DNA from 3 places in the Streptomyces sp. NPDC004051 genome. Region 2 is predicted to be linked to each of the others. Evidence: predicted binding sites of a transcription regulator. Region 2 holds the regulator's gene; each other region holds the start of a gene.
The links. The regulator HrcA, encoded in region 2, represses chaperone genes, less so after heat shock. The targets are predictions, from matches to a motif close to TTNGCACTCNGNNNNNCNGAGTGCNAA.
Positions count from the first base shown of each region.

Region 1: groL (chaperonin GroEL) is a predicted target of HrcA. The motif match lies at 8,448-8,474, and genes of this name have one in related genera.
Region 3: groES (co-chaperone GroES) is a predicted target of HrcA. The motif match lies at 8,394-8,420, and genes of this name have one in related genera.

Region 1 is NZ_JBSGHG010000005.1:183,901-193,811, forward strand. Features, by position in the region: gene ACWEQO_RS09105 (HD domain-containing protein) at 158-820, shown strand; gene ACWEQO_RS09110 (GNAT family N-acetyltransferase) at 831-1,898, shown strand; gene ACWEQO_RS09115 (DUF4031 domain-containing protein) at 1,880-2,203, opposite strand; gene ACWEQO_RS09120 (hypothetical protein) at 2,200-2,604, opposite strand; gene ACWEQO_RS09125 (MurR/RpiR family transcriptional regulator) at 2,660-3,568, shown strand; gene murQ (N-acetylmuramic acid 6-phosphate etherase) at 3,648-4,589, shown strand; gene ACWEQO_RS09135 (hypothetical protein) at 4,631-5,200, shown strand; gene ACWEQO_RS09140 (NADH:flavin oxidoreductase) at 5,262-6,392, opposite strand; gene groL (chaperonin GroEL) at 6,662-8,284, opposite strand; gene ACWEQO_RS09150 (cold-shock protein) at 8,712-8,915, opposite strand; gene ACWEQO_RS09155 (MoaD/ThiS family protein) at 9,346-9,621, opposite strand; gene thrC (threonine synthase) at 9,810-9,911, opposite strand, start outside.
Region 2 is NZ_JBSGHG010000011.1:67,794-77,704, forward strand. Features, by position in the region: gene ACWEQO_RS14670 (hypothetical protein) at 1-32, opposite strand, end outside; gene ACWEQO_RS14675 (S41 family peptidase) at 38-3,280, opposite strand; gene ACWEQO_RS14680 (hypothetical protein) at 3,326-3,871, opposite strand; gene ACWEQO_RS14685 (hypothetical protein) at 3,944-4,324, shown strand; gene ACWEQO_RS14690 (16S rRNA (uracil(1498)-N(3))-methyltransferase) at 4,367-5,107, opposite strand; gene ACWEQO_RS14695 (nitronate monooxygenase) at 5,104-6,177, opposite strand; gene dnaJ (molecular chaperone DnaJ) at 6,518-7,657, opposite strand; gene hrcA (heat-inducible transcriptional repressor HrcA) at 7,657-8,673, opposite strand; gene ACWEQO_RS14710 (MBL fold metallo-hydrolase) at 8,843-9,574, shown strand; gene ACWEQO_RS14715 (DUF3097 domain-containing protein) at 9,618-9,911, shown strand, end outside.
Region 3 is NZ_JBSGHG010000003.1:163,395-173,305, forward strand. Features, by position in the region: gene guaB (IMP dehydrogenase) at 1-186, opposite strand, end outside; gene ACWEQO_RS05990 (sigma-70 family RNA polymerase sigma factor) at 362-949, opposite strand; gene ACWEQO_RS05995 (response regulator transcription factor) at 1,441-2,052, opposite strand; gene ACWEQO_RS06000 (WhiB family transcriptional regulator) at 2,432-2,827, shown strand; gene ACWEQO_RS06005 (LysR family transcriptional regulator) at 2,909-3,805, opposite strand; gene ACWEQO_RS06010 (MOSC domain-containing protein) at 3,887-4,567, shown strand; gene ACWEQO_RS06015 (SDR family NAD(P)-dependent oxidoreductase) at 4,685-5,458, shown strand; gene ACWEQO_RS06020 (ankyrin repeat domain-containing protein) at 5,529-5,963, opposite strand; gene groL (chaperonin GroEL) at 6,194-7,819, opposite strand; gene groES (co-chaperone GroES) at 7,938-8,246, opposite strand; gene ACWEQO_RS06035 (polysaccharide deacetylase family protein) at 8,527-9,303, opposite strand; gene ACWEQO_RS06040 (polysaccharide deacetylase family protein) at 9,303-9,911, opposite strand, start outside.

The DNA.
Region 1 (9,911 bases), on a different contig from region 2:
CCCGCACTACCCGTAATCGTTTCTTCCGCTTGTGCGGAGGGCGTGCCCCGAGAGCCGCAGGGCACGGCGCGACCGCGTCCGGTGCTTCACGGCACGAGCCGAGCCGGAGCTCTGCGGCGAAGCTCCCGCGATCCATCAGGTCGGCAAGAATGGCCGTATGGCCGACACCGACGTCCTGCGCGCCCGTTTCGCCCGTGCTCTGGAGGGGGCCCGGGGTCCCGGGGGCGGGCCCGATCCGGCGCCCTACGCCGACCACCTGATCGCCCGCTGGCAGGAGCCGCAGCGGCACTACCACACGCTCGGCCACCTCACCGCCGTACTCGATCACGTCGACGAGCTGGCGGCGCACGCGGAGGACCCGGACGTCGTGCGGCTCGCGGCCTGGTTCCACGACGCCGTGTACCTGCCCGACCGCTCCGAGAACGAGGAGCGGTCCGCGCGGCTCGCCGAGCGGGCGCTGGCCGAGGCCGGGGTGGCGGAGGCGAAGACCGCCGAGGTGGCGCGGCTGGTGCGGCTCACCGTCACGCACGACCCGGCCGAGGACGACCGTGACGGTCAGGTGCTGTGCGACGCCGACCTGGCGGTCCTCGCCTCGCCCCCGTCGGCGTACGCCGTCTACACCGCCGCCGTCCGCGCGGAGTACCACTTCGTGCCGAACGACGCCTTCCGCGAGGGCCGCGCCGCCGTCCTGCGCCGACTCCTGGCCCTGCCCCGCCTGTTCCACACCCCTCGCGGGCAGGAGCACTGGGAGGCCACGGCCCGGTACAACATCGGCGGCGAGCTGGAAATGCTGTCGACCCCGGCGCCGCCGCCCTCATAGCCTGCCCTGCATGCGTGCCTCGGGAGCGGAACAGGTGGAGGAAGCCGTCGCGGACTGCGTGGCGGCGCTGGCAGCGGTCCGGGGACGGAAGTGGGAGGGGGTACGGGCCGGACGGCTGGAGTGGGACTGCCGCGCGACGGCCGTGCACATCGCCTCCGACCTCATCGCGTACGCCGGCCAGTTGGCCGGCCGCGCGCAGGACGCGTACGTGCCCTTCGAGATCGCTCCGGACGACGGCACCGACAACACCGCTCTCCTGACCGTGATCGGGACGACCGGCGCTCTGCTCGCCGCCGCGATCCGCACCACCCCGCGCGCGGTCCGCGCCTTCCACCCGTACCCCTTCCGGCACGCGAACCGCGAGGGCTTCGCCGCGATGGGCGTGGCCGAGGTGCTGCTGCACACCCACGACATCACCGAGGGCCTGGGCGTACGGTACGAACCACCCACCGAACTCGCCTCGTTCGTCCTCACCCGGATCTTCCCGCACGTCCGGCCGGGTCCCGCCCCCTGGCAGACCCTGCTGTGGGCGACCGGGCGCGGCGACCTGCCGGGGCGCGAGCCCGTCGGTCAGTGGCGCTGGAGCAACAATCCGGTGCTCCGCAGCGAGCGGCTCGACCTGGAGGGCGTCACGCCCGCGACCGCCGCCGACCTGAGTACGGGCGGTGACGGCGGCTTCGCGTGGGTCGGTTCCGCTCCCGCCGACGGGACCCGGGTGGGGGCCGGGTTGATGGTCGAGCAGTACGAGGAAGGGACCTTCCACCCGGAGTGGACCATGTACGTGCTGGTCCGGCGGGAGGACGACCTCGCGGTGGGCGCCATGGGGTTCCACCGCGTTCCGGACGGGGACGGCCGGGTGGAGATCGGCTACGACCTCGTCGAAGGCGCCCGCGGTCACGGCTACGCCACCGAGGCGCTGCGCGCGCTGTCGGCGTGGGCGCTCGCGCAGGACGGCGTACGGACCGTCACCGCCGTCGTCGACCGCGCCAACACGCCCTCGCAGAACGTCGTCACCCGCGCCGGATTCACCCGGGTCGCCGAACCCGAGGGCGAGTACGTCTACGAACTGCGCCGCTGAACCTCGCCGACGCGCACCACGCCGGCGCGCACCGCGGCGTCGCGCACCGTGCTCTTGCGCACCCGCAGCCCCGCCCCGTACAACAGCCGCACCACCTCGCGGCTGCTGACCTCCACCGCCCCGGCGAGCACGACGTCCGGGTACCGGTGCTCGGGGATGTCGTAGTGGTCGCGTTCGAAGGCGCGGCGGGGGACGCCGAGGGCGGCGGCGAAGGCGTGCAGTTCGTCGTAGGAGACGTCGCTGACCAGGTGGGACCAGAGGCGGCCGTGTCCCGGCCAGGTGGGCGGATCGATGTACAGGGTCACGTCGAGGCCGCCCCGCCCAGCGAGCCGACCGCCGCGACCTTCACGCCCGCCAGGTGGCACACCCAGTGCGGGTCGGGGCCGAGTTCCGGCTCCACCTCCAGCGCGTGCGGGTCGCCGGAGCCGCACACCGGGCACAGCGGCCAGCGGCCGTACCGCTCCAGCAGGGCGTCCTGCACGTCCTGGGCGACCAGACCGGCGAGGAACCCGGCGCCCTCCGGCCACTGTTCGACCCACCAGCGGCGGTGCGCGACGGACTCCTCGACGAGCGAGACGACGTCCGCCTCGGCGACCTCGTGCGCGACCAGGTCCGCGAGCACCAGCGCGCGGGCCGCGTGCAACGCCTGCTCCAGGGAACCGACAGGGGCGACGGAGGGGTCGTCGGGATCGTCATGGGGGGCCATGCCCCCATTGTGCGCACCCTTGACCGCACCACCGAAACGAAAATATCTTTCAGGAGTGACCCAGGATGTGAAGGAAATTTTCGCTCCGCCCGCCCCCGCCGCCCTCGCGGCCAAGGTGCGCACGCTGGCCCCCTCGATGACCCGTTCCATGCAGCGGGTCGCCGAGGCCGTCGCGGGCGACCCGGCCGGCTGCGCCGCCCTCACGGTCACCGGCCTCGCCGAGCTCACCGGCACCAGCGAGGCCACCGTCGTCCGCACCGCCCGCCTGCTCGGCTACCCCGGCTACCGCGACCTGCGGCTCGCCCTCGCCGGGCTCGCCGCCCAGCAGCAGTCCGGCCGCGCGCCCTCCATCACGACCGACATCGCGGTGGACGACCCCATCGCCGACGTCGTCGCCAAGCTCGCCCACGACGAACAGCAGACCCTCGCCGACACCGCGGCCGGACTGGACACCGTCCAGCTCGGCGCGGCCGTCGCGGCACTGGCCGGCGCCCGCCGGACGGACGTGTACGGCATCGGCGCCTCCGGCCTGGTCGCCCAGGACCTCACCCAGAAGCTGCTGCGCATAGGCCTGATAGCCCACGCCCCCGGCGATCCGCACCTCGCCGTCACCAACGCGGTGCAGCTGCGCGCCGGTGACGTGGCCGTCGCGATCACGCACTCCGGGTCGACCGGGGACGTCATCGAACCGCTGCGGGTGGCCTTCGAGCACGGGGCGACGACGATCGCGGTGACCGGCCGGCCGAACGGCCCCGTCACCCAGTACGCCGACCACGTCCTGACCACGTCCACGGCCCGCGAGAGCGAGCTGCGCCCGGCCGCGATGTCGTCCCGGACCAGTCAGCTCCTGGTGGTCGACTGCCTGTTCGTCGGCATCGCCCAGCGCACCTACGAGTCGGCGGCCCCCGCCCTGTCCGCGTCGTACGAGGCCCTGGCCCACCGGCACCGGAGCGGCCCGCGGTAGCGGACGCCTCCCACGGACCGCCGGACACAGCCCACCGCACACAGACCACCGGACACAGACCACCGGAGAGAACCGTTCCATGACCGACGCGCCCGAACCCCGTGGTCTCCGCGCCGAGTTGGAGACCCTGACCACCGAGGCGTTCCGTCCGGAGCTGGCGGACGTCGACCGGCTGCCCACCCTGGACATCGCCCGGCTGATGAACGGCGAGGACGCCATCGTGGCCGGCGCCGTGGCCGAGCAGCTGCCGCGGATCGCCGCCGCGATCGACGCCGTCGCCGACCGGATGGCCCGGGGCGGCCGGCTGGTCTACGCGGGCGCGGGCACCGCCGGCCGGCTCGGCGTCCTGGACGCCTCCGAGTGCCCGCCGACCTTCAACACCGACCCCGCCCGGGTCGTCGGCCTGATCGCGGGCGGCCCCGGCGCCGTGGTGTCCTCGGTCGAGGGCGCCGAGGACTCGGCGGAGCTGGCCGTCTCCGACCTGGCCGCGCTGGGGCTGACCGCCGACGACTCGGTGGTCGGCGTCTCCGCCTCCGGGCGCACCCCGTACGCCGTCGGCGCCGTCACCCGTGCCCGCGAGCGGGGCGCGCTGACCGTGGGCCTCGCCTGCAACGCGAACAGTCCGCTCGCCGCTGCGGCCGAGCACGGCATCGAGGTGGTCGTCGGCCCGGAACTCCTCACCGGCTCCACCCGCCTCAAGGCCGGCACCGCCCAGAAACTCGTCCTGAACATGATCTCGACGATCACGATGATCCGGCTGGGCAAGACGTACGGGAACCTGATGGTCGACGTCCGCGCCTCCAACGAGAAGCTGCGCGCCCGCTCCCGCCGTATCGTCGCCCTCGCGACCGGCGCGGCGGACGCCGACATCGAACGCGCCCTGGCCGCCACGGACGGCGAGGTCAAGCACGCCGTCCTGGTCCTGCTCGCCGACGTGGACGGCCCGACGGCCACCCGTCTCCTCGCCGAGGCCGACGGCCACCTGCGCGCGGCGCTGGCGGCCGCGGCCGGCCGCTCGTGACGGCTGGGATACTGGCCTCACCCCCCACACGGAGACGAACCATGAACCACGCGCAGCTCACCGCCCTGGGCCGCGCCCTGCGCGTCCTCGGCGAGCACGGCGAGGCGCTGGGCGCCGACACGCCGGACGCCAAGCTGCACGAGGTGCGGGCCGACCTGAAGCGCGCGCTGGACCGGCTGGACGAGAGCGTCGAGACGGCCGCGCCCAGCACCCGCTGCCCCGAGCACCCGACCGGGCCGGTCGACAAGAGCGCCCCCGACCTGTGCCTGCTGTGCGAGACCCGGCGCCGCACCGCCCGGCGCGCCGAGTTCAACGGCCCGGCGCCCCAGCAGCCGCCCACCGAGCCCGTCCCGTCCCGGTACGGGATGCACGGCGACCGCCCCCGGCCGCAGCAGCGCTGGCTGCCGGAGCTGTGGAACGGTCAGGCGTGGCAGCTGTGCGGCACCCCGCGCCGGGACCGGCGCGAGGCCGAGCTGTACATCGCGGCGCAGCAGCGCGGGCCCCGGCCCGCCACGGCGTACCGGGTGGTGCACGAGTTCACCGACTACGAGGTGCTGCGCGTGTGGGGGACGCCGGTCCGGCACGACATCGAGCCGATGCGCGACCTGTAGCCGACGGGGCCCGCAGGCCACGCACCGGAACCGCCCGCGGCGCGGCTCAGCTCAGTTCAGTTCAGCTCAGCGTCCGCAGCGAGGCCGCGTCGTACGGCTCGAGCTCGTCGAAGCGCCCGCCGAGGACCTTCGCCGCCCAGTCCGGGTCCTGGAGCACCGCACGTCCCACGGCGACGAGGTCGAACTCGTCGCGCTCCAGCCGGTCGAGCAGGTTGTCGAGGCTGCCCAGTTCGGCGCCCTTCCCGCGGAACGCGTCCTGGAAGTCCCCGTTCAGGCCGACCGAACCGACCGTGATGGCGGGCCTGCCGGTCAGCTTCTTCGTCCAGCCGGCCAGGTTCAGGTCCGAGCCCTCGAACTCCGGGAGCCAGTGACGGCGGGTGGAGGCGTGGAAGGCGTCGACGCCGGCCGCCGCGAGCGGGGCGAGGATCGCCTCCAGCTCCTCGGGGGTCTCGGCGAGACGGGAGTCGTAGGCGTCCTGCTTCCACTGGGAGTACCGGAAGAGGACCGGGAACCCGGGCGAGACCCGCTCACGGACCGCCGCGACGATCTCCGTCGCGAACTTCGCCCGCGCCACCGGGTCGCCGCCGTAGGCGTCGGTACGGCGGTTGGTGCCCGCCCACAGGAACTGGTCGATCAGGTAGCCGTGGGCGCCGTGCAGCTCCACGCCGTCGAAGCCGATGCGCTCGGCGTCCGCGGCGGCCTGCGCGAACGCCTCGACCACCGCGTCGATGTCGGCCTGCGTCATGGCCTTGCCGGTGCCCTCGGTGCCGTCGGTGCGCACGCCGGACGGGCCGATCGCCGGGGCGTCCGGGTACGGCGCCTGCCCCTGCTCGCGGACCATCCCGATGTGCCACAGCTGCGGCACGATCGTGCCGCCCGCCGCGTGCACCGCCTCGGCGACCTTCGCCCAGCCGGCCAGCTGCTCCTCGCCGTGGAACCGCGGCACCCGGTCGCTCTGTCCGGCCGACTCGTGGCCCACGTAGGTGCCCTCGGTGACGATCAGTCCGACACCGGCGGCGGCCCTCCGGGCGTAGTACGACACCACGTCCTCACCGGGGACACCGCCCGGCGAGAACATCCGGGTCATCGGCGCCATCGCGATGCGGTTCGGCACGGTGAGGCCGTTGATCGAGACCGGCCGGGACAGGATCTCCGCGGCCCGGGCGGCGGTGGTGGAGGCGGTGACGGTCATGTGGGGGCTCCTCGTTGGATGTACCAGTCGGTATGTGCGCGTGCATCAATCGCACTACACCCCCAACCACCAAGCCCCTGAAGGCATTCCGCTTCCCGGCACGCTCACCTGTGACGCCGACCACACCCGCCCCGAGGTCCAAGCACCGCCCCGTGACCGGGCCCCGCTCGCGGAAACGCGGAAACGCCCGAGGGCGGCGCCCCCTGCCGAAGCAGGGGACGCCGCCCTCGGTACTGACGGACCGGGTCCGAACCTGAGGTGAGTCAGGCTCAGAAGTCCATGTCACCGCCCGGCATGCCGCCCGGAGCGGCCGCGGCGGCCTTCTCCGGCTTGTCGGCGATGACGGCCTCGGTGGTGAGGAACAGCGCGGCGATCGACGCGGCGTTCTGCAGCGCGGAGCGCGTCACCTTGGCCGGGTCGATGATGCCTTCCTTGACCAGGTCGACGTAGTCGCCGGTCGCGGCGTTCAGGCCGTGACCCGGGGTCAGGTTGCGCACCTTCTCCACCACGACGCCGCCCTCGAGGCCGGCGTTGACGGCGATCTGCTTCAGCGGGGCCTCGAGCGCGAGCTTCACGGCGTTGGCGCCGGTCGCCTCGTCACCCTCGAGCTCCAGCTTCTCGAACACCTGGGAGGCCTGGAGCAGGGCCACGCCACCACCGGCGACGATGCCCTCCTCGACGGCCGCCTTCGCGTTGCGGACGGCGTCCTCGATGCGGTGCTTGCGCTCCTTGAGCTCGACCTCGGTGGCGGCGCCGGCCTTGATGACCGCGACACCGCCGGCGAGCTTCGCCAGGCGCTCCTGCAGCTTCTCGCGGTCGTAGTCCGAGTCGCTGTTCTCGATCTCGGCGCGGATCTGGTTCACGCGGCCCTGGACCTGCTCCGAGGAGCCGGCACCGTCGACGATGGTGGTCTCGTCCTTGGTGATGACGACCTTGCGGGCCTTGCCGAGCAGCTCGAGGCCGGTGTTCTCCAGCTTGAGGCCGACCTCCTCGGAGATGACCTCGCCGCCCGTGAGGATGGCGATGTCGTTGAGCATCGCCTTGCGGCGGTCGCCGAAGCCCGGGGCCTTGACGGCGACGGACTTGAAGGTGCCGCGGATCTTGTTGACGACCAGGGTCGACAGGGCCTCGCCCTCGACGTCCTCGGCGATGATCAGCAGCGGCTTGCCCGACTGCATGACCTTCTCCAGGAGCGGCAGCAGGTCCTTGACGTTGCCGATCTTGGAGTTGGCGATCAGGATGTACGGGTCGTCGAGCGACGCCTCCATACGCTCCATGTCGGTGGCGAAGTACGCCGAGATGTAGCCCTTGTCGAAGCGCATACCCTCGGTGAGCTCCAGCTCCAGACCGAAGGTCTGGGACTCCTCGACGGTGATGACGCCTTCCTTGCCGACCTTGTCCATGGCCTCGGCGATGAGCTCGCCGATCTGGGTGTCGGCGGCGGAGATGGAGGCCGTGGAGGCGATCTGCTCCTTGGTCTCGACGTCCTTCGCCTGCTCCAGCAGGGCACCGGAGACGGCCTCGACGGCCTTCTCGATACCGCGCTTGAGGGCCATCGGGTTGGCGCCGGCGGCTACGTTGCGCAGGCCCTCCTTGACCAGGGCCTGGGCGAGGACGGTCGCGGTGGTCGTACCGTCGCCGGCGACGTCGTCCGTCTTCTTGGCGACTTCCTTGACCAGCTCGGCGCCGATCTTCTCGTACGGGTCCTCGAGCTCGATCTCCTTGGCGATGGACACACCGTCGTTGGTGATCGTGGGGGCGCCCCACTTCTTCTCGAGGACGACGTTGCGGCCCTTGGGGCCGAGCGTCACCTTGACGGCGTCCGCGAGCTGGTTCATGCCGCGCTCGAGGCCGCGCCGCGCCTCCTCGTCGAACGCGATGATCTTGGCCATGTGAAGTGGTCCCTCCAGGACTGGGGGTGATTACTTCGGACCGCGCCCGCGCCCGCGACGGACGGCTCACAGAACCGGTGGTTCCTTGCCCCACCGGCCTGCGGGCCTCACCGACCCGGTCCTTACGTTGTCACTCTCACCTTCAGAGTGCTAACGCCAATGATTAGCACTCGACCCCCTCGAGTGCAAGGCGCTCCCGCGAAGCGGGACCGATGAGGGGTGGTGGTCGGGTGACGGGTGGGCGCAAGCGCCTTCCGGGGGACGGCCGGGGAGTCAGCCGCGCGCGAACAGCGCGACCGGTGCCGGGGACGGCCGTGCGCGGCCGGTTCCGGCGCCGGTCGCCGCCCGGCTCCCGGCATGGCGAAGGGTCCGCACCCCAGGGGTGCGGACCCTTCGCCGGCAGGAAATTCTTGCGGTGCTAGCGCGTTCAGGCGCTGAGACGGACCATGTCGGCCTGAGGGCCCTTCTGGCCCTGCGAGATCTCGAACTCGACCCGCTGGCCTTCTTCGAGGGTGCGGTAGCCGTCCATCTGGATCGCGCTGTAGTGGACGAAAACATCCGCACCACCGTCGACCGCGATGAAGCCGTACCCCTTCTCCGCGTTGAACCACTTGACGGTGCCCTGAGCCATGCCTAACTCCCCTATTACTGGCCCTTGCACAGATCCACACCTCGCGGATCCGGGTCAGACCTCACCCCCCAACGATTGGGGGCGTGCGCCGGAACGCGTCGACCGCGGCCGAATGTATCCGTCCAACTGCCCTCTGCAACAGGTCAATCGGACGAGAAATCTGGACGCCGCCAGTCCGGAATGTGGGGGGAATTCACCTGATTCCAGGGCAAGCCAGGCCGGACGAAGGCCGCAAATGCCGCAGAGGTGGCCTGGATTTTGGCTGCATCCAGTCGGGTGCGCGGCAGGAATTGACGGTTCCAGAACGGGGAGCCGGGACCGTGTTCCCCAACTCTATCGCGCCCAATCCCATGGAATTGCCCCCTCCGCTTCTCTCGCGGAGGGGGCAATACGACAAACACTCGGTCACATCGGTTACCGAGGGTAATGATCAGCCGCCTGCGACGGCCGGGATGATCGACACACCGGCGCCGTCCGGGGTCACCGTCTCCAGGCCCTGCTCGAAGCGGACGTCGTCGTCGTTGACGTAGACGTTGACGAAACGGCGCAGCTTGCCCTGGTCGTCCAGGACCCGGGCGGAGATCCCGGCATGGTTCTTCTCCAGGTCGGCGATGACGTCGCCGAGGGTCGCCCCCTCGGCGTCCACCTCGGCCCTGCCGCCGGTGTAGGTGCGCAGGATGGTGGGGATGCGAACGGTCACGCTCATGCGACTCGACCTCCAGTGACGATGTGAATACTCTGCGTGCGGTCCGCCGGGTCGGCGGTGCCGGCCCGTGGTGTCGGCCGGTGAGCCGGTGCGGGGTCGCGGCCCGGGTGCGCCCCGGGGCGGTCGGCCGTGCGGCACGACGCCCCGCGGGCGACCACCGGCCTCCTCGGGACTCCGAGGAGGAGGGGTCAGGCGAGGCCGGCCTCTCGGAACGACTCGAGGCTGGGGCGGATGGTGGCGGTCAGGCCGGTGTCGGCCACCGCGTCCAGGGTCTTGAGACCGTCACCGGT
Region 2 (9,911 bases):
GTCGCCTCCCTCAGCTCGGTCGCGTCGGTCACGTCGGTCAGGACAGCGTCGGCGGCGTCTTCGCCGGTGTCTCCTCGAGCGCCGCCAGCGCCAGCCGGACCGCCTCGTCCAGTTGCACGTCCCGCCCCGCCGCGTGGTCCTGCGGTCGCTGCACCACCTCGACGTCCGGGTCCACGCCGTGGTTCTCCACGCCCCAGCCGTACCCCTCCAGCCAGAAGGCGTACTTGGGCTGGGTGACGAGGGTGCCGTCGACGAGCCGGTAGCGGCTGTCGATGCCGATGACGCCGCCCCAGGTGCGGGTGCCGACGACCGGGCCGATGCCGAGCGCCTTGATCGCCGCGTTGACGATGTCGCCGTCGGAGCCGGAGAACTCGTCGGCGACGGCGACCACGGGACCGCGCGGCGCGTCCTGCGGGTAGCTCTCCGGGCGCATGCCGCGCGGCAGGTCCCAGCCGACGATCCGCCGGGCCAGCTTCTCGACGACGAGCTGGGAGGTGTGCCCGCCGCGGTTCTCCCGGACGTCGACGATCAGGCCCTCGCGGGTCACCTCGACCCGCAGGTCGCGGTGGATCTGGGCCCAGCCGGGGGCCTGCATGTCGGGCACGTGGAGGTAGCCGAGCCGACCGCCGGACAGTTCGTGGACGTGGGCCCGCCGGTCGGCGACCCAGGCGTGGTAGCGCAGCGGCTCCTCGTCGGCGACGGGGACGACCACCGCGTGCCGCGTCTCCCCGCCGCCGGCCGGGGAGACGGTCAGCTCGACCGGTTTGTCCGCGGTGCCGACCAGCAGCGGCGCCGGTCCGGTCACCGGGTCGACCGGCTGTCCGGCCACGGCGACGATCGCGTCGCCGGTGCGGATCGCGACGCCGGGCGCGGCCAGCGGGGAGCGGCCCTGCGGATCGGAGGTCTCCGCGGGCAGGATCCGGTCGACGCGCCAACTGCCGTCCTCGTGACGGGAGATGTCCGCGCCGAGCAGGCCCTGCCGGGCGCCGCCGCCGTGGCCGCCGCCCGGGGTGACGTAGGCGTGCGAGGTGCCGAGTTCGCCCTGTACCTCCCAGAGGAGGTCGACCAGGTCGTCGTGGGTGGCGAGCCGGTCGAGGACGGGCCGGTAGCGGTCGAGGACGCCGTCCCAGTCGACGCCGTTCATGTCCGGCCGCCAGTAGTTGTCCCGCATGATGCGGCCGGCCTCGTCGAACATCTGCCGCCACTCGGCGGCCGGGTCGACGAACTGGCGCACCCGGTCGAGGTCGACGGTGATGTTGCCGTCGCTGTCGTCGTCGTTCGGCGCGCGCCGGTCGCTGGGGACGACCTTCAGCCGCCCGTCGGTCCACAGCAGCACCCGCTTGCCGTCGCCGCCGACCTCGAAGTGGTCGGCGTCCACGGCCAGGTGCTCGAGGCGCTGCTGGGCGAGGTCGTAGCGCTCCAGTTCGGTCTTGGGGTCGGGGTCGTCGGGGGTGGCCCTGGAGGCGCCGAGCACACCGCGCACCGGGTGCCGCAGCCACAGCACCCCGTCCTTGGCGGCGCGCAGGTTGGAGTAGCGGGCGGCCTCGACCGGGAACGGCACGATCCGGTCGGCCAACCCTTCGAGGTCGATCCGGGTGGCGGGGGTGCCCTCGCTGTCGGGGGTCTCGTCCCGGTCCGGTGTCTGGAAGGGGCGGCCGTGCCGCTGCGGGCCGAACGGGGACGGGGTCGTCGCGGCGAGGGTGATCAGGTGCGGGCGGGCGCTCTCGACGAAGGCGAGGTCGAAGACGAACTCGTCGTAGACGGGGTCGAAGGAGCGGGTCGACAGGAAGGCGAGGTGCTTGCCGTCGAGGGTGAACGCGGGCGCGTAGTCCTGGAAGCGCAGCGGGGTCGCCTCGGTGACCGTCAGGCCGGCGGTGTCGGCGATCCTCAGCTGGCTCAGCGGGCGGGGGCCGGGGTGGGACCAGGCGAGCCAGGCGGAGTCGGGCGAGAAGGTCAGCCCGGAGACGTCGCCGTGTTCGCTGCGGTCGACCTCGCGGACCTCGCCGGTCTCCCGCTCGACGAGCAGGAGGCGGCCGTCGTGCGAGGCGACAGCGGCACGGCTGCCGTCGGGCGCCATGGCGAGGCCCAGGACGCGGCCGAGCCGCCCGGCGGCGATCCGGTGCGGTGTGGCTCCGGGGGCGAGGCCGGTGGCGGGGGCGAACTCCAGGGCGTCCTCGCCCTCGGCGTCCGTGACCCACACCACCCACTCCTCGCCGTCCACGCGGAAGGTGCGCGGGCGGCGGGCCCGTACACCGGGGGTGGCGGCGAGCGCGCGGGCCGGGCCGGCGCGGTGGGTGACCCAGTGGACGGTACCGCGCACGCAGACGGCGCTGCCGCGCGCGGTGTGGTCGGGGGAGGCGGAACCGAACCAGCGGGCGGCGTTCACCGGGAACGGCTGGAGGTCGGTGCGCTGCCCGCCCAACCGGATGTCGAGCAGGCGCGGTTCGGCCCCGTCCAGGTCGTCGAGGATCCACAGCTCACCGGCGCAGGAGTACACGACGCGGGTGCCGTCGGTGGCGGCGTGCCGGGCGTAGAAACCTCCGAGGGGGGTGTGCCGGCGCAGGTCGGACCCGTCGGCGAGGGAGGAGTACAGGGCGCCGGTGCCCTCGTGGTCGGAGAGGAAGCCGACCCTGTCACGTACCCACAGCGGGTGCTCGATGTTCCCGTCGAGGTCGCCGTGCAGCCGGACGAACTCCTCCGGGCCGTCGGCCGGGGCGCCGTCGCCGCCCTCGCCCCCGGTCTCCCGCGCGATCCACAGCTTGCCCGCCGTGCCGCCCCGGTACCGCTTCCACCAGGCGGCCTCGCGGCCCATCGTCGCGGACAGCAGGACCGTGCGCGGCCCGTGGGCGACGTCGCCCACGGGGCCGTACGGCAGGGTGGTGGCGGGTCCGCCGTCGAGGGGGATCGCGCGGGCCCAGGTGCGGCGCAGGCTGGCCTGGCCCTGGGTGCTGAGCGCCAGGACCTTCCCGTCCGGGGTCCAGCCGCGCACCTGGGTCTTCGCACTCCCCCAGTACGTCAGACGCCGTCCGGGGCCGCCCTCGACGGGGGCGATGTGCACCTCGGGGGCGCCGTCCCGGGTGGAGGTCCAGGCGACGGTGGCGCCGTCGGGCGAGATACGGGGGAGCGTCACCGGCACGTTGTCGGCGCTCACCCGCCAGGCCCGGCCGCCGTCGAGCGGGGCGAGCCACACGTCGTCCTCGGCGGTGAAGGCGACCAACTCGCCGTACGGATGCGGGAACCGGAGATACGCGGCGGGGGCGACCGATGCAGACTGTGTCACTCGATCACCCTATGCACGCGGGGTCGGCCTGGACAGAGGTTTGGATCACTTGCCCTCGACGGGGCGACAGGACGGGTACTGCTCGCACCACACGGTCGTGGTGACCGTCACGGTGACGGTGGGCCGCGGGCCGCGGTGCGTGGGTTCGCCCACCGCGGGCGGGCTGGTGGCGTCGCAGTCGCCCAGGCCGTCGACCCGGAACCACTGCTTGCCGTCCACTTTCGCGGTGATGTCCCCGCGCACACAGGCGCCTTCGACGGCATGGGTGATCTTCCCGGTGACGGTGATCTCCTTGCCGTCCTCGGTCTCCCCGTCGCAGTCCACGGTGGCCACGGTCTTTTCACTCGCGGGCGGCGAGGACGCGCCGTCCTGGTTCCCGTAGGAGGCGGTGCAGCTGAGCCAACGCACCCCTGCCTTCTGCTGGTTGAGCTCTCTGGTGACCGTCTCGTCGGTCGTGTGCGCCACCGCCGCCGTGCCGACCGAACCCGGCTCGCACGCCACGGCCCCGCCCACGGCGACCACGACGAACCCGACGGCCGGCACTGCCCGCCGCCACCGCGTCCCGCCCCGAACCCGCCTCGATGCCCCCATGTCCGGCAGCCTGCCACCGCCCCCACGCGTGACGGTAGGGCGCATACGGCCACTCCTCACTACCGTGGAGCGATGCGCAGCGAACGCCGGATCAGACGACTCGTCGTGGACGACACCGCCCCGGGCGGAACGACCGCCTACCTGTGGTCGGTGCGTCATCGGCACCACACCGGCGAGCCCTGCCACGAGGTGCTCGCACTGACCCGGGAGGGGACGACGACCACGACCCACCTGGTGTTCCGGGGCGGCGAGGGCCGTTTCGTCCCCGACGGTTTCCTGCACTCCGGGGCTGTGGCCCTCGGCGGGCACGCGGCGCTCAACCTGCACGAGCCCGGTGTCGTACGGGCCTTCGTCGACGAGGCGGTCCGGCGCGGGCTGCTCGGCGGGACCGCGGAGCTGGACGGCTGGGACCTGTTCCCGGCGGTCGCCGCCGCCCGCGCGGCGGACCGCTGACGGCCGGCCGCGCGGCTGACGGCGAACGGCCGGCCGGGGGTGTCAGGACCAGCGGCCCGTGCGGGCCAGCAGGACGGCCGTGGCGGCGGTGCCCGCGGTGGAGGTGCGCAGGACGCTGCGGCCCAGGCGGTAGGGTGCGGCGCCGGCCTGCGCGAAGAGCGCCAACTCCTCCGGCGAGACCCCGCCTTCGGGGCCGACGACCAGCACGATGCTGCCGGTGGCGGGGAGTTCGGCGGTCGCCAGGGGTTCGGTTCCGCTCTCGTGGAGCACGGCGGCGAAGTCGGCTTCGGCGAGAAGTGAGGCAACCTGCTTGGTCGTCGCCGCGTCCGCGACCTCGGGGAAGCGCGCCCGGCGGGACTGCTTCCCGGCCTCCCGGGCCGTCGCCCGCCACTTGGCGAGGGACTTCAGCCCGCGCTCGCCCTTCCACTGCGTGATGCAGCGCGCCGCCGACCACGGCACGATCGCGTCGACGCCGACCTCGGTCATCGTCTCCACGGCCAGCTCGCCCCGGTCGCCCTTGGGCAGCGCCTGGACGACGGTGAGCCGGGGCGACTCCACGGGCTCCTCGACGACGTCCCCGAGGCGCACGATCAGCCGGTCCTTGCCCTCGGTGCCGGTCACCTCGCCCTCGGCCCTGCGGCCCGCGCCGTCGGTGAGGACGACGCTCTCCCCGGCCCGCAGCCGCTTCACGGAGACGGCGTGCCGCCCCTCGGGGCCGTCGAGCACATGGTGTCCGGAGCCGTCCGTGCCGAAGTCCTTCACCACGAAGACCGGCGCGGTCATGCGGCACCTCCTGCCAACAACTCCGCCCGGGCGGTCGCGAGTTCGGCGACCAGCACCTCCACCAGCTGCCCGGCGGGCAGCTCCCGGGCCATCCGGTGGCCCTGTCCCGCCCACAGGGCCATGCCCTGTGCGTCCCCCGCCTTGGCGGCGGCCTTGCGCAGCGGCGCGGCGAGATGGTGGACGTCCGGGTAGGCGGCGGGCGCGTACGGGCCGTGTTCGCGCAGGAACCGGTTGACCAGGCCGCGGGCCGGGCGTCCCGAGAAGGCTCGGGTCAGTTCGGTGCGGACGTACAGGGGGTCGGTCAGCGCCCGCTTGTGCAGGGCGTGCGCGCCGGACTCGTGGGTGGCGACGAAGGCGGTGCCGAGCTGGGCCGCCCGGGCGCCGGCCGCGAGCACCGCGGCGATCTGGCTGCCGCGCATGATGCCGCCGGCGGCGACGATCGGGATGCCCACCGTCTCCCGCACCTCGGCGACCAGGGACAGCAGTCCGATGCCGGAGCCGTCGTTCTCCGGGAGGTCCCGGTGGGTGCCCTGGTGGCCGCCGGCCTCGACGCCCTGCGCGATCACCGCGTCGGCGCCCGCCCGCTCCACAACCCGCGCCTCTTCGGCGGTGGTCGCGGTGACCAGGGTGAACGTGCCGACGCGGCGCAGGGAGTCCAGGACCTCGCGGGTCGGCACACCGAAGTGGAACGACACCACCGGCACCGGGTTGTCGAGCAGGACGGCGAGTTTGGCGTCGTAGCCGTCGTCGCGGCCGCTGTCCGGGTCGCCGAGCTCGGTCTCGTACCAGGAGGCCTCGCCGGCCAGCTGGTGGGCGTAGACGCCGACGGCGGCCGGGTCGGGGGTCTCGGGCTGGGGCATGAAGACGTTGACGCCGAACGGGTGGCCGGTCAGTCCGCGCAGCTGCTTGATCTCCTGGTACATCCCGTCCGCGGTCTTGTACCCGGCGGCCAGGAAACCGAGCCCGCCCGCCTCGGAGACGGCCGCGGCCAGCTGCGGCACGGAGACACCGCCCGCCATGGGGGCCTGCACGACGGGGTGCGGAAGGAGATCGGTGAGCGCCAAGGACATGACGGCATGTTGCCACGTCCTTCGGACATCTCCGAATCGGGGCTTAACCGGCCCTTGCCCTTGGCGCGGGCCGTGTCCGGGGCATCTCCGGGGCAGTTTTCGGGGAGCTCCGGAACGCCTTCCGGGGTGCCCCCGGAACGCCTTCCGGGGTGCCCCCGGAACGCCTTCCGGAGCACCGCGGGAGCCGTTCCCGGCCCCCGCGCGCAGCACCCCGTCGGTGTCGTCCGTCAGCGCCCGTCGAAAGCGTCCTTCAGCCGGGAGAACAGCCCCTGCCGCCCCGGCCGGCTGTGCTCACCCGGGGAACGACCCCCGGGCCCCCGGCACCACCACCGACGCCCGCTCAGCGCCCGTTGAAAGCGTCCTTCAGCCGGGAGAACAGCCCCTGCTGCCCCGGCTGGAACTGGCCCAGCGGGCGCTCCTCGCCGCGGAGCTTGGCGAGCTCGCGCAGCAGGCGTTCCTGTTCGGGGTCGAGCTTGCTCGGGGTCTGCACCTCGACGTGCACGACGAGGTCGCCCCGGCCGCCGCCGCGCAGATGCGTGACGCCCCGGCCGTGCAGCGGGATCGACTGGCCGGACTGGGTACCGGGCCGGATGTCGACCTCCTCCATGCCGTCCAGCGTCTCCAGCGGCACCTTGGTGCCGAGGGCGGCCGCCGTCATCGGGATGGTGACCGTGCAGTGCAGGTCGTCGCCGCGCCGCTGGAAGGTGCTGTGCGGCAGCTCGTGGATCTCCACGTACAGGTCGCCGGCGGGACCGCCGCCGGGGCCGACCTCGCCCTCGCCGGCCAGCTGGATCCGGGTGCCGTTGTCGACACCGGCCGGGATCTTCACGGTCAGGGTGCGGCGGGAGCGGACGCGTCCGTCGCCGGCGCACTCCGGGCACGGGTTCGGGACGACGGTGCCGAAGCCCTGGCACTGCGGGCAGGGGCGCGAGGTCATGACCTGGCCCAGGAAGGACCGGGTGACCTGCGAGACCTCACCGCGGCCGCGGCACATGTCACAGGTCTGCGCGCTGGTCCCGGGCGCGGCGCCCTCACCGCTGCACGTGGTGCACACGATCGCCGTGTCGACCTGGATGTCCTTGGTCGTGCCGAACGCGGCCTCGTCCAGCTCGACCTCGATCCGGATCATCGCGTCCTGGCCGCGGCGGGTGCGCGAGCGCGGACCGCGCTGCGACGCCGTGCCGAAGAACGCGTCCATGATGTCGGAGAAGTTCCCGAAGCCGCCCGCTCCGAAGCCGCCCGCGCCGCCGCCGGCCCCGGCCTGCTGGAGCGGGTCGCCGCCGAGGTCGTAGACCTGCTTCTTCTGCGGGTCCGACAGCACCTCGTAGGCGGCGTTGATCTCCTTGAACCGCTCCTGGGTCTTCGGATCCGGGTTGACGTCCGGATGCAGCTCGCGGGCGAGCCGCCGGAAGGCCTTTTTGATCTCCTCCTGCGACGCGTCGCGGCGCACGCCGAGTACGGCGTAGTAGTCCGTGGCCACTACGACTCCGCCAGGATCTGTCCGACGTACCGTGCCACTGCGCGTACCGCTCCCATCGTTCCCGGGTAATCCATGCGGGTCGGACCGACCACGCCGAGCTTGGCAACAGCCTCGCCGCCCGAACCGTAGCCCACCGACACCACTGAGGTGGAGTTGAGTCCCTCGTGGGCGTTCTCGTGACCGATACGCACGGTCACGCCCGGATCCTTCGCCTCGCCCAGCAGCTTGAGGAGCACGACCTGCTCCTCGAGCGCCTCCAGCACGGGCCGGATCACAAGGGGGAAGTCATGTCCGAAGCGGGTCAGATTGGCGGTACCGCCGATCATCAGCCGCTCCTCGTTGTCCTCGACGAGCGTCTCCAGGAGGGTGGAGAGCACGGTCGAGACCGTACCGCGCTCCTCGGGGTCGAAGGCCTCGGGGAGATCCTCGACGAGAGACGGTACATCGGTGAAACGTCGGCCCGCGACACGACTGTTGAGCCGCGCCCGCAGATCCCCCAGGGTCGCCTCGCCGATCGGCGCCGGACAGTCGATCATGCGCTGCTCGACCCGCCCGGTGTCCGTGATCAGCACCAGCATGGCGCGCGCGGGCGCCATCGGGAGCAGCTCCACGTGCCGCACGGTCGAGCGGGTCAGCGACGGGTACTGCACGACGGCGACCTGCCGGGTCAGCTGCGCCAGCAGCCGCACCGTGCGGGCCACGACGTCGTCCAGGTCGACGGCGCCCTCGAGGAAGTTCTGGATGGCGCGCCGCTCGGGCGCGGTCATCGGCTTGACCCCGGCGAGCTTGTCCACGAAGAGCCGGTAGCCCTTGTCGGTGGGGATGCGCCCGGCGCTGGTGTGCGGCTGGGCGATGAACCCCTCGTCCTCCAGGGCCGCCATGTCGTTGCGCACGGTGGCCGGGGAGACGCCCAGCTTGTGCCGCTCGGTGAGGGCCTTGGAGCCGACGGGCTCCTCGGTTCCGACGTAGTCCTGAACGATGGCGCGCAACACCTGGAGCCTGCGTTCACTGAGCACGGCGCACACCTCCAGAAGCCTTCCGCCCGGTCCGTTCCCTGATGTCCTGGCACTCTTCGCACGCGAGTGCCAGACGTCCCCGCCCAGTGTACGGCCGGGGGGTACACCCCGGGCAAGGCCGGTCCCACACCGTCGTGCCGGGCGGTCCGTGGACGGTTAGCGTCGCGGTATGGCGGTGACTTGGGAAGAGTCGGGGTGGGAACGGCTGGCGCCGGGAGTGGGCCGGCGCCGGTTGCCGGTGTGGGACTGCACGGCGGGGCTCGTCGTCGGCGCGGGCACGGCGCTGCTCGTGGACGCCGGTTCGAGCCTGGGCGAGGGCGCCCGGTTGCGGGCGCAGGCGCAGGCGCTCGCCGGCGGGCGTGTGACACATCTCGCGCTCACCCACCCCCACTTCGACCATGTGCTGGGGGCGGCGGTGTTCGCGGGCGCGGAGGTGTTCGGCGCGGTGGGCCTGGACACGGCGCTGGCGCGGGGCGGCGAGGAGCTGCGCGCGGACGCGGAGCGCGAGGGCCTGGACGCGCGGGCCGCGGAGGAGGCCGTGGACGCGCTGACACTGGTCCGCCCCCGGCACCTGGTGTCCGGCGAGTGGACGCTCGACCTGGGCGGCGGACGGCAGGCGCTCCTCGCGAACGTGGGCCCCGGCCACACCGCCCACGATCTGGCGGTGCTGGTGCCCGGCGACCCGGAGGTGGTCTTCTGCGGCGACCTGGTGGAGGAGTCCGGCGATCCGCAGGCCGGCCCCGACGCCGTCCCCTCGCGGTGGCCGGCCGCCCTGGACCGGCTGCTCGCCCTGGGCGGCGAGGACGCGGTGTACGTGCCCGGTCACGGAGCGGTGGTGGACGCGGCGTTCGTACGGGCCCAGCGCGACGCCCTCGCGGCTCGTTTCGGCGTGTCGGGCTGACCCTTCGGCCGAACGGGGGCCCGCTTCTCCTATCGTCATCGGAATGCGCCCGTACTCCCCTGACCTGACCCCCGGATGGAAGAAGTCCCGGCCCGTCCCCGAGGTCCCGGCCGAGCCCGGTCTGGTGGTGGAGGAGCCCGGCAGCGGATTCTGCGGCGCGGTGATCCGCTGCGAGGCGGGCACGGTGACCCTGGAGGACCGCTTCGGCAAGCACCGGGTCTTCCCGCTGGAGCCGCGCGGCTTCCTGCTGGAGGGCCGCACGGTGACGCTGGTGCGGCCCGCCGCGGGCCCGGCGCGGCCGACCCGTACGGCATCCGGTTCGGTGGCCGTCCCGGGC
Region 3 (9,911 bases), on a different contig from region 2:
CTCGGTCACCTTGTCCATGGCCGCCGAGAGCAGCGGGATGTTCACACGGACGTTGCGCGAGATGTGGGACGAGGTGTCGACCGCGTTGGGGAGCACCTCGGATGCACCCGGCAGCAGCAGCACGTCGTCGTAGGTCAGCCCGAGTGTCGCGAATTTTCCGGGCACTCCGTCGACGTTCGCAGTCATGACACCTTCCCCAAATGGCCTTGATCGGTGCGGATGTCCATGCTAACGGGAAGTGGGGGTGTCCCATTCCACGGTTCCGCACGGTTCCGGTCTTCGTATGTTCGTACGGAATCGTCCGGATGCCCGTTCACCACCCGAGGGCATGCCGGGCGGCGGATGGTTTCCGCAGTGCTGGTCACTGTTCCGCCAAAGCTCGCAGCCGGCTCAGCGCGCGGTGCTGGGCGACCCGGACGGCGCCGGGTGACATTCCCAACATCTGGCCGGTCTCCTCCGCGGTGAGGCCCACGGCGATGCGCAGCAGAAGCAGCTCGCGCTGGTTCTCGGGGAGGTTGGCCAGCAGTTTCTTGGCCCACGCGGCGTCGCTGCTGAGGAGAGCGCGCTCCTCCGGGCCGAGGGAGTCGTCGGGACGCTCGGGCATCTCGTCGGACGGTACGGCCGTCAGACCGGGATGACGCATCGCCGCGCGCTGCAGGTCGGCCACCTTGTGCGCGGCGATGGCGAAGACGAACGCCTCGAAGGGACGGCCGGTGTCCCGGTAGCGGGGCAGCGCGAGGAGCACCGCCACACAGACCTCCTGGGCGAGGTCCTCGACGAAGTGCCGGGCGTCGCCCGGGAGCCGGGACAGGCGGGTGCGGCAGTACCGCAGCGCCAGGGGGTGGACATGGGCGAGCAGATCGTGTGTCGCCTGCTCGTCCCCGTCGACAGCGCGGTGGACGAGCGCACCGATCGCCCCTTGGGCAGTGCCCGCCTCGTCGTCGCGCATCGGTCCATGGTGCCCTGCGGTCCCCTGCTCCGCGGCACCACGTCCCTTGTTGTGCACCGAAGCGTTATGAGCAGGTGCGCCGGCACTCATCCCCTGCGCCCTCCCCTTCCGCTCGACCGACTCGTCCCCGAGGAACTCCACACCTCAAGGATGCGTCATCCGCCGCGAAACAGGCACAGGGCACCCGGCGGTCGGCTTCGGCGCCCTGGTGGGCCGGGCTTTCCGCGCCTCTGCCGACAAGGCATGAGCGGACGGCCGCAGGACCTGTCGTCCGGATCGGTCCGGGGCGGTCGAGCCGCGCGCCCGCCCCGCCGGACCGCGCGCCGCACCCGGCGGCGCGGCGGCGGTTCGCACCGGTGGCGTCGCCCGTCATCGGTGCGGCCCCGCGCGGGTGCGGTCCGGGCGGGAACGGCCCGCGCGGGGCATCCGCGTACCCACGGGCCGCCGCTCGATGTCGCACCCCGGGACCGGTCCGATCCGAAGGACAGGTCCTAGCGCACCAGGCCCCACCGGAATCCGAGCGCCACCGCGTGGGCCCGGTCCGACGCGCCGAGCTTCTTGAAGAGGCGCCGTGCGTGCGTCTTGACGGTGTCCTCGGAGAGGAACAGCTCGCGGCCGATCTCGGCGTTGGAGCGGCCGTGACTCATGCCCTCGAGGACCTGGATCTCCCGCGCGGTGAGCGTGGGCGCGGCGCCCATCTCCGCCGAGCGCAGCCGCCGCGGGGCGAGCCGCCAGGTCGGGTCGGCGAGTGCCTGGGTGACCGTCGCGCGCAACTCCGCGCGGGAGGCGTCCTTGTGCAGATAGCCGCGGGCGCCGGCGGCCACGGCGAGTGCCACGCCGTCGAGGTCCTCGGCGACGGTGAGCATGATGATGCGCGCACCGGGGTCGGCGGACAGCAGCCGCCGGACGGTCTCGACACCGCCCAGACCGGGCATGCGTACGTCCATCAGAATCAGGTCCGAGCGGTCGGCACCCCAGCGGCGGAGGACTTCCTCGCCGTTGGCGGCCGTCGTCACGCGCTCGACGCCGGGCACGGTCGCGACCGCGCGGCGCAGCGCCTCTCGGGCAAGCGGGGAGTCGTCGCAGACGAGGACGGAAGTCATGGCCGCCCTCCGCAGCTGATGCGCGTCACCTTGTGCCTCCAGGCTGGTACGAAATCGTCACCTGTGCGGTCGACCGCTTCGGACACCCGCCCGAGCGCTTGTTCCTTCAACCGCCTCGCACTCTCAACGACGGTCACTCGAAAGAGTTACGGGGCCGGCCGCTGTCTTCGGCACTCTACGTGAGGGGACGAACACAGCGCAGACACGCGCGGGGGACCCTCGAACTTTCATCACAACCAATGCCCCTTTCGGACCCTTTTCTTCCCATTTACTGGTGTCTGAGGCTAGATTCGCAATGGGTCATATTTTCATCTCCTTGGATCGTAGTTGTACGGTCGTGGACACGGATCCGCCCAGAATGGCTACAAGGGGTCACGAAATGGCAGATTTCTCCCGCCTTCCAGGACCGAACGCGGACCTGTGGGACTGGCAGCTCCTGGCCGCATGCCGCGGGGTGGACAGTTCGCTCTTCTTCCACCCCGAGGGTGAGCGCGGGGCGGCACGAAGTGCTCGCGAGAACTCGGCCAAAGAGGTCTGCATGAGGTGCCCGGTACGCGCCGAGTGCGCCGCCCACGCACTGGCCGTGCGTGAACCGTACGGCGTGTGGGGCGGCCTGACCGAGGACGAACGCGAAGAGCTGATGGGCAGGGCGCGCCACCGCCTGGTGTCGTCCCCGGCCTCATCAGCGGGCTCGTCACCGGCGGCACCGACCGTGTCGGTGCCGGTCCCAGCGTCGGTCTCGAGCGCCGGTGAGCACACCGCTTCGAACAACTGAAGGAACGTTTCTTCATCACGGGGTACGCACGTACCCTCGTTTTTTCGCGGGCGGCGTCCCACGGCCCCCGCCGGGCCCGGCCTACCGGCCGGCTGCCCGCGCCAGCCGGTCGAGCGTCGCGTCGACCGCGGGCACCCGGGCGAGGTCGGGAAGCGTCAGCGCGACGATCTCCCGCCGCACCGCGGGCTCCAGGGCCACCGTGCGCACCCCCCTGGGCCGTACGGACTCGAGGGCCAGCTGGGGGAGGACGGCCACCCCGAGCCCCGCACCGACCAGGCCGGCCACCGCGGGGTAGTCGTCGGTCGCGAAGTCGATGCGCGGGGTGAAGCCCGCCGTCTCACACACCTCGATCAGCTGACCACGGCAACGCGGGCAGCCCGCGATCCACGGTTCCCCGGCGAGTTCGCCTATGGCGAGGGACTGAGCATGCGCCAGCCGGTGCCGCTCGGGCACCAGCCCCACGAGCCGGTCCGTGAGCAGCGGGCGCACGACCAGGTCGTCCCACTCCTCGGAACCCGCCGCTCCCTCGTACCGGAAGGCGAGGGCGATGTCGCAGTCGCCCTCGCGCAGCATCTCGACGGACCGGGGCGGCTCGGCCTCCTCCAGGGAGACACGGGTGCCGGGGTGGTCGTCGCGCAGCGCGGCGAGGGCTGTCGGGACCAGCGTCGAACTGCCGCTGGGAAAGGAGACGAGCCGCACCCGCCCCGCCCGCAGCCCGGCGATGGCGGCGACCTCCTCCTCGGCGGCGGTCAGCCCGGCGAGAACGCCGGCCGCGTGGCGCACCAGCACCTCTCCGGCCTGCGTCATGCGCATCTCGCGCCCGGTGCGGATGAGCAGCGGCGTGCCCACGGACCCTTCCAGCGCCTTCATCTGCTGGCTGACGGCGGGCTGGGTGCAGCCCAGTTCCCGGGCCGCCGCGGAGAACGAACCGGTGGTGGCCACGGCGCGCAGCACACGGAGATGACGGGCTTCGATCACATCCTCGAGGATAAGCCGCCCTTTGGCACGACGCCGAATACCGCTTCGGCGCTTTGGCCCGTATCGCTTACCGTGCAGCCCATGAAACTTCTGTCTGTGAACCTGGGGCGTCCCCAAGCCGTGCCGTACACGGATCAGCCCGAGGGCGTGACCGGCATCGACAAGCGTCCGGTGGACGGGCCGGTACGGGTGGCGGCGCCGGGGCCGAAGGGGGTCGGTGCGAGCGGGCTGGCCGGGGACGCGGTGTGCGAGACGCGGCACCACGGGGGCGATGACCAGGCCGTGTACGCGATGGCCCGCGAGGACCTCGACGAGTGGGAGGGCGTGCTGGGCCGCACGCTGCCGAACGGCTCGTTCGGCGAGAACCTCACCACGGCGGGGATCGACCTGTCCGGCACCCTGATCGGTGAGCGCTGGGGCATCGGGTCCGAGGTGGTGCTGGAGGTCACCTCCGGACGCATTCCCTGCCGCACCTTCCAGGGCCATCTGGGTGAGAAGGGCTGGGTGAAGCGGTTCACGCAGCGGGGCGCGCCGGGTGCCTATCTGCGGGTCGTCCGGCCCGGTGAGGTCCGGGCGGGCGACACGATACGGAGGGTGCACCGGCCGGACCACGAGGTGACGGTCGCGCTGCAGTTCCGGGCGGTGACGACGGAGCGGGCGCTGCTGCCGCGCCTGCTGGCGGCGGCGGACACGCTGCACCCCGAGGCACTGGCCAAGGCGCGGCAGTACGAGACGAAGCACGGGGCGGGCCGGGGGGCCTGACGGAGAGCCACGGGCGTCGCACCGTTTCCCCGGTGACTGATCCGGTCGGGCTTCAGTGCACCGGCCGGGCGGCGGTGCCGGGCGGACGCCCGGACTCCGGGTAACTAGTCTTGGGCCATGACAACCGCTCTGATTACGGGATCGACGGCCGGGATCGGTGCCGCGTTCGCACGGAAGCTGGCAGCCGACGGGCACGACCTGGTGCTGGTGGCCCGCGACATCGTCCGGCTCCGCGAGCAGGCGACCGAGCTCCACGACCGCCACGGCATCGAGGCGGAGGTGCTGCGGGCCGACCTCGCGGAGGACAAGGGCATCGAGGTGGTGGCCGAGCGGCTGGGCGACCGCAGGAACCCCGTCGACCTGCTGATCAACAACGCGGGCTTCGGCAACAAGGGCCGGTACCTCGAGGTCCCGATGGCGGACGAGCTGAGGATGTTCAAGGTCCACTGCGAGGCGGTGCTGCGGCTGACGTCGGCGGCGGCGGAGGCGATGCGGGAGCGCGGACGCGGGGGCATCGTGAACGTCGCCTCGACCGCCGCGTTCGTGCCGCGCGGAACCTACGGGGCGTCCAAGGCGTGGGTGGTGCAGTTCACCCAGGGCGCGGCGCAGGATCTGGCGGGCAGCGGCGTACGCCTGATGGCGCTGTGCCCCGGCTTCGTCCGCACCGAGTTCCACAAGCGGGCGGGGATGGGGACGGACAGCATCCCGAAGTGGATGTGGCTCGACGCGGACAAGGTGGCGGAGGCGGCCCTCGCGGACCTGGCCCGCGGCAAGTCGGTGTCGATCCCGGACCCGCGGTACAAGGTCCTGCTGGGAGCGGCGAAGCTGGTCCCGCGCGACCTCCTGGGCGGCCTCTCCTCCCGGACGGGCCGCAAGTACGGGCCGCGCTGACGGCACGGCCCGGTCCTGTTGCGAAGAGAGCCTCGGCGGTTCGACGGCCAGGTCATGGGCCGCCGGACGGCTATCTCGTGTTCCTGGTGGGTCCTGCTCCCGCTGTGACGAGGAGCGCGGCCGTCTCGAGGTGGGGGCCGCGCTCCGCCCAGTCCAGGGGAGACCAACCTGTTCCGCGGTCTTCCCGGAGGTTCGGGTCGGCGCCGTGCGCCAACAGCTCGCGCACGGTCTCGGTGTGCCCCCAGCACGCGGCCGCGCACAGCGGTGTGCCGTCCGAGCCGACCCCACTGCTCTCGGTGTCGGGGCGGGCCCCGGCTTCCAGGAGCAGGCGTGCGACCTCGGCTTCCCCCTGCACGGAGGCCAGGTAGAGAGGGGTGGTGCCGTCCCCGTCTCCTCGCTCCGGGTCCGCTCCGGCCCGCAGGAGTGCCTGCACGCGGGCGGCGTCGGCCGCCACAGTCGCTTCGCTGAGCTGACGGGAGAGCTTCTTCTGCCGACGCCGTTTCATGGTGGGTGAGGCTAGCGATCACGGACGGAGTAAGGCCATCCGTATCCCCTGACCGGCACCGACAGCGGCACTCCGTTCTCGGGGCCGGCGACGACGGGCTCCCCTCTGCGGCACCCGCACGAGTGCGAGCACCGGCACAGCACGCAGGCCCGGCGCCGCTGGGCAGCGGTGCCGGGCCTGCGTGTCCGACTACGGACGTCGGTCACCGACGTCCGCCACGAGCGGGATGCTCAGTGGGCGTGGCCGTGGCCGTGACCACCGGCGGCCGGCTCCTCCTCTTCCTTCTTCTCGACGACCAGGGTCTCGGTCGTGAGCAGGAGGGAGGCGATGGAGGCGGCGTTCTCCAGGGCAGAGCGGGTGACCTTGACCGGGTCGATGACGCCGGCCTTGATCAGGTCGCCGTACTCGTCGGTGGCGGCGTTGTAGCCGCTGCCCTTCTCGAGCTCGGCGACCTTGGAGACGATGACGTAGCCCTCGAGGCCGGCGTTCTCGGCGATCCAGCGCAGCGGCTCGACGGCGGCGCGGCGGACGACCGAGACACCGGTGGCCTCGTCGCCGGTCTTGTCGAGGTTGCCCTCGAGGACCTTGACGGCGTGGACGAGCGCGGAGCCACCACCGGAGACGATGCCCTCCTCGACCGCGGCGCGGGTCGCGGAGATGGCGTCCTCCAGACGGTGCTTCTTCTCCTTCAGCTCCACCTCGGTGGCGGCGCCGACCTTGATGACGCACACGCCGCCGGCCAGCTTCGCGAGGCGCTCCTGGAGCTTCTCGCGGTCCCAGTCGGAGTCGGTGGCCTCGATCTCGGCCTTGATCTGGCCGACGCGACCGGTCACGTCCTCCTTGTTCCCGGCACCGTCGACGATCGTGGTGTCGTCCTTGGTGACGGTGACACGGCGGGCGGAGCCCAGCACGTCCAGGCCGACCTGGTCGAGCTTGAGGCCGACCTCCTCGGAGACGACAGTGGCGCCGGTGAGGACGGCCATGTCCTGCAGCATCGCCTTGCGGCGGTCGCCGAAGCCGGGGGCCTTGACCGCGACGGCGTTGAACGTGCCGCGGATCTTGTTGACGACCAGGGTCGACAGGGCCTCGCCCTCGACGTCCTCGGCGATGATCAGCAGCGGCTTGGAGGCGTTGGCCTGGATGACCTTCTCCAGCAGCGGCAGCAGCTCGGCGATGGAGCCGATCTTGCCCTGCGTGATGAGGATGTACGGGTCGTCCAGGACGGCTTCCATGCGCTCCTGGTCCGTCACGAAGTACGGCGACAGGTAGCCCTTGTCGAAGGCCATGCCCTCGGTGAAGTCCAGCTCCAGACCGAAGGTGTTGGACTCCTCGACGGTGATGACACCGTCCTTGCCGACCTTGTCCATCGCCTCGGCGATGAGCTCGCCGACCTGCTGGTCCTGGGCGGACAGCCCGGCGACGGCGGCGATGTCGGACTTCTCGTCGATCGGGCGCGCCGAGGCGAGGAGGTCCTCGGCGACCGCGGCGACGGCGGCGTCGATGCCCTTCTTCAGGGCGGCCGGGGAGGCACCCGCGGCGACGTTCTTCAGGCCCTCGCGGACCAGGGCCTGGGCCAGCACGGTCGCGGTGGTCGTACCGTCACCCGCGATGTCGTTGGTCTTGGTCGCCACCTCCTTGACCAGCTGGGCGCCGAGGTTCTCGTACGGGTCCTCGACCTCGACCTCGCGGGCGATCGTGACACCGTCGTTGGTGATGGTGGGGGCGCCGAACTTCTTGTCGATGACGACGTTGCGGCCCTTGGGACCGATCGTCACCTTCACCGTGTCGGCAAGCTTGTTGACGCCGCGCTCAAGGGCGCGACGGGCGTCCTCGTCGAACTTCAGGATCTTCGCCATGGCAGCGGGAGCCCTCTCGGAAATCAGGGGTGAAAAATCACTGCGCCCCGGGCCCCCGGCTCAGTAAGCGTGTCGGGACCAGGGGCGCAGTTTCGGAGCAAATGTGCTACGAGGTGACTTACTTCTCGATGATCGCGAGAACGTCGCGGGCCGAGAGAACGAGGTACTCCTCGTTGTTGTACTTCACCTCGGTGCCGCCGTACTTGCTGTAGAGCACGACGTCGCCGACCTTCACGTCGAGTTCGACGCGCTTGCCGTCCTCGATGCGGCCCGGACCGATGGCCAGGACGACGCCCTCCTGGGGCTTCTCCTTGGCGGTGTCCGGAATGACCAGGCCCGAAGCCGTGGTCTGCTCGGCGTCGAGCGGCTGGACCACGATGCGGTCCTCGAGCGGCTTGATGGCAACCTTGGAGCTGGCGGTCGTCACGATCCGACCTCCCCCTTCGGAGATCTCACGGGGTTAACTGTCTGAGGTGGCGACCAGGTCGATCCGTCGTCGCGGGTGCCGGACCTGCCCGTCGCGTGTGTTGGCACTCTCCAGGGGGGAGTGCCAGACCCGAGACTATGACCGCGATTAGCACTCGGTCAAGCGGAGTGCCAATTCCCTGTGTTCGCGTCGGCGGTGGAACGCGTCGGTCGTACGGGTGTGCGCGGCCGCCCGGCGCTCCGACGACCGGCCCCGGGAGCGCCCCGGACGGGCCGGGTGCTCACCGGTGCCGCAGGTGGTCCTCCAGCCTCCCGACCCTCAGCCCCTGTTCCTCCAGCCCGCGCAGCAGACGTGCCGTCCGCTCCGCCAGGGTCAGGGGCGGGATCTCACCGGCGGGGACGGAGATGATGTCGCCGGGGCCCAGGCGGCGGGCGCCCCGGGCGTACGTGAGGGTGCCGTCGCCCTCCAGCGTCACCCGCCAGAGCACGACCGCCGTGATGCCGCAGTCGGCGGCGGCGCGGAGGGTCGTGGCGTCGTACGTGCCGTAGGGCGGGCGGAAGAGGTGGGGACGGACGCCGAAGCGGGACTGGAGCTTGTGCTGCTGGCCGCAGATCTCGGCGCGCTGGCCGGCGTAGGGCAGGCCGCGCAGGGCGGGGTGGTCGAGGGTGTGGTTCTGCAGACTCGCACCGACCGAACGCAGGCGGGCGAAGTGGCCGTAGCCCGGCCCCACCACACTGTCCGTGAGGAACATGCTGACGGGAAGGCGGCGCTGCCGTACGAGGTCGATGAAACGGGGGTCGCGTTCGGCGCCGTCGTCGTAGGTCAGGAAGACGACCGCGTCCCGGGTCGGCACCCGGTCCACGACGGGCGGGACGCGGCCGGGCGACTGCCCCGCTCCGTCCCCCGCGCCCCCGGCGCCCCCACCCCCTCGGCCGGCGGGGCCCACGACCGGCCGCCCGGCCGGCGGGCCGCAACCCACCAGCACCGCCGACGCCGCCAGCACCGCCAGCGCCGCCAGCACTGCCGGGAGGACCGCCACGGCCGCCCCCCGCCGGATCACAGGTAGTCCTCCAGGCGTCCCACCGCGTACCCCTCGGCCGTGACCTTGTCCAGGAAGCGGCGGATCATGTCGGGCATGGTGCCCTTCCACTCGTTCCGGCCCCGGAAGTGGGTGAGGACGATGTCGCCGGGGCGCAGTTTCCCGTCCCCTTCGCGGTAGTCCCAGCGGTCGACGAAGACCTCCTCGTTCCACAGCGGGACGTACTCGACGCCGCAGGACTTGGCCGCGCGCAGGGTGTTCTTGTCATAGGTGCCGAACGGCGGGCGGAACAGGACGGGGCGGTGGCCGTACCGCTCCTCGAGGACGTCCTGCATGCCGCAGATCTCGCGCTTCTGGCGGACGTAGGACAGGCCGCGCAGGGGCGGGTGGCTCAGGGTGTGGTTGTTCAGGCCGACGCCCCGGTCCTGCATCTCCTCGAAGTAGCCGTAGTCCTCCCTGATGACGTAGTCGCTGAGGAAGGCGGTGTACGGGATCTTCAGCTCGCTCATCATGCGCAGGAACGCCGGGTCCTTCTCGGCGCCGTCGTCGATGGTGAGGAAGACGACCTTCTCGTCCGTGGGGACGGTGGTGAAGACCGGGGGGAGGTCCAGTCGCCGGTGGCCGTC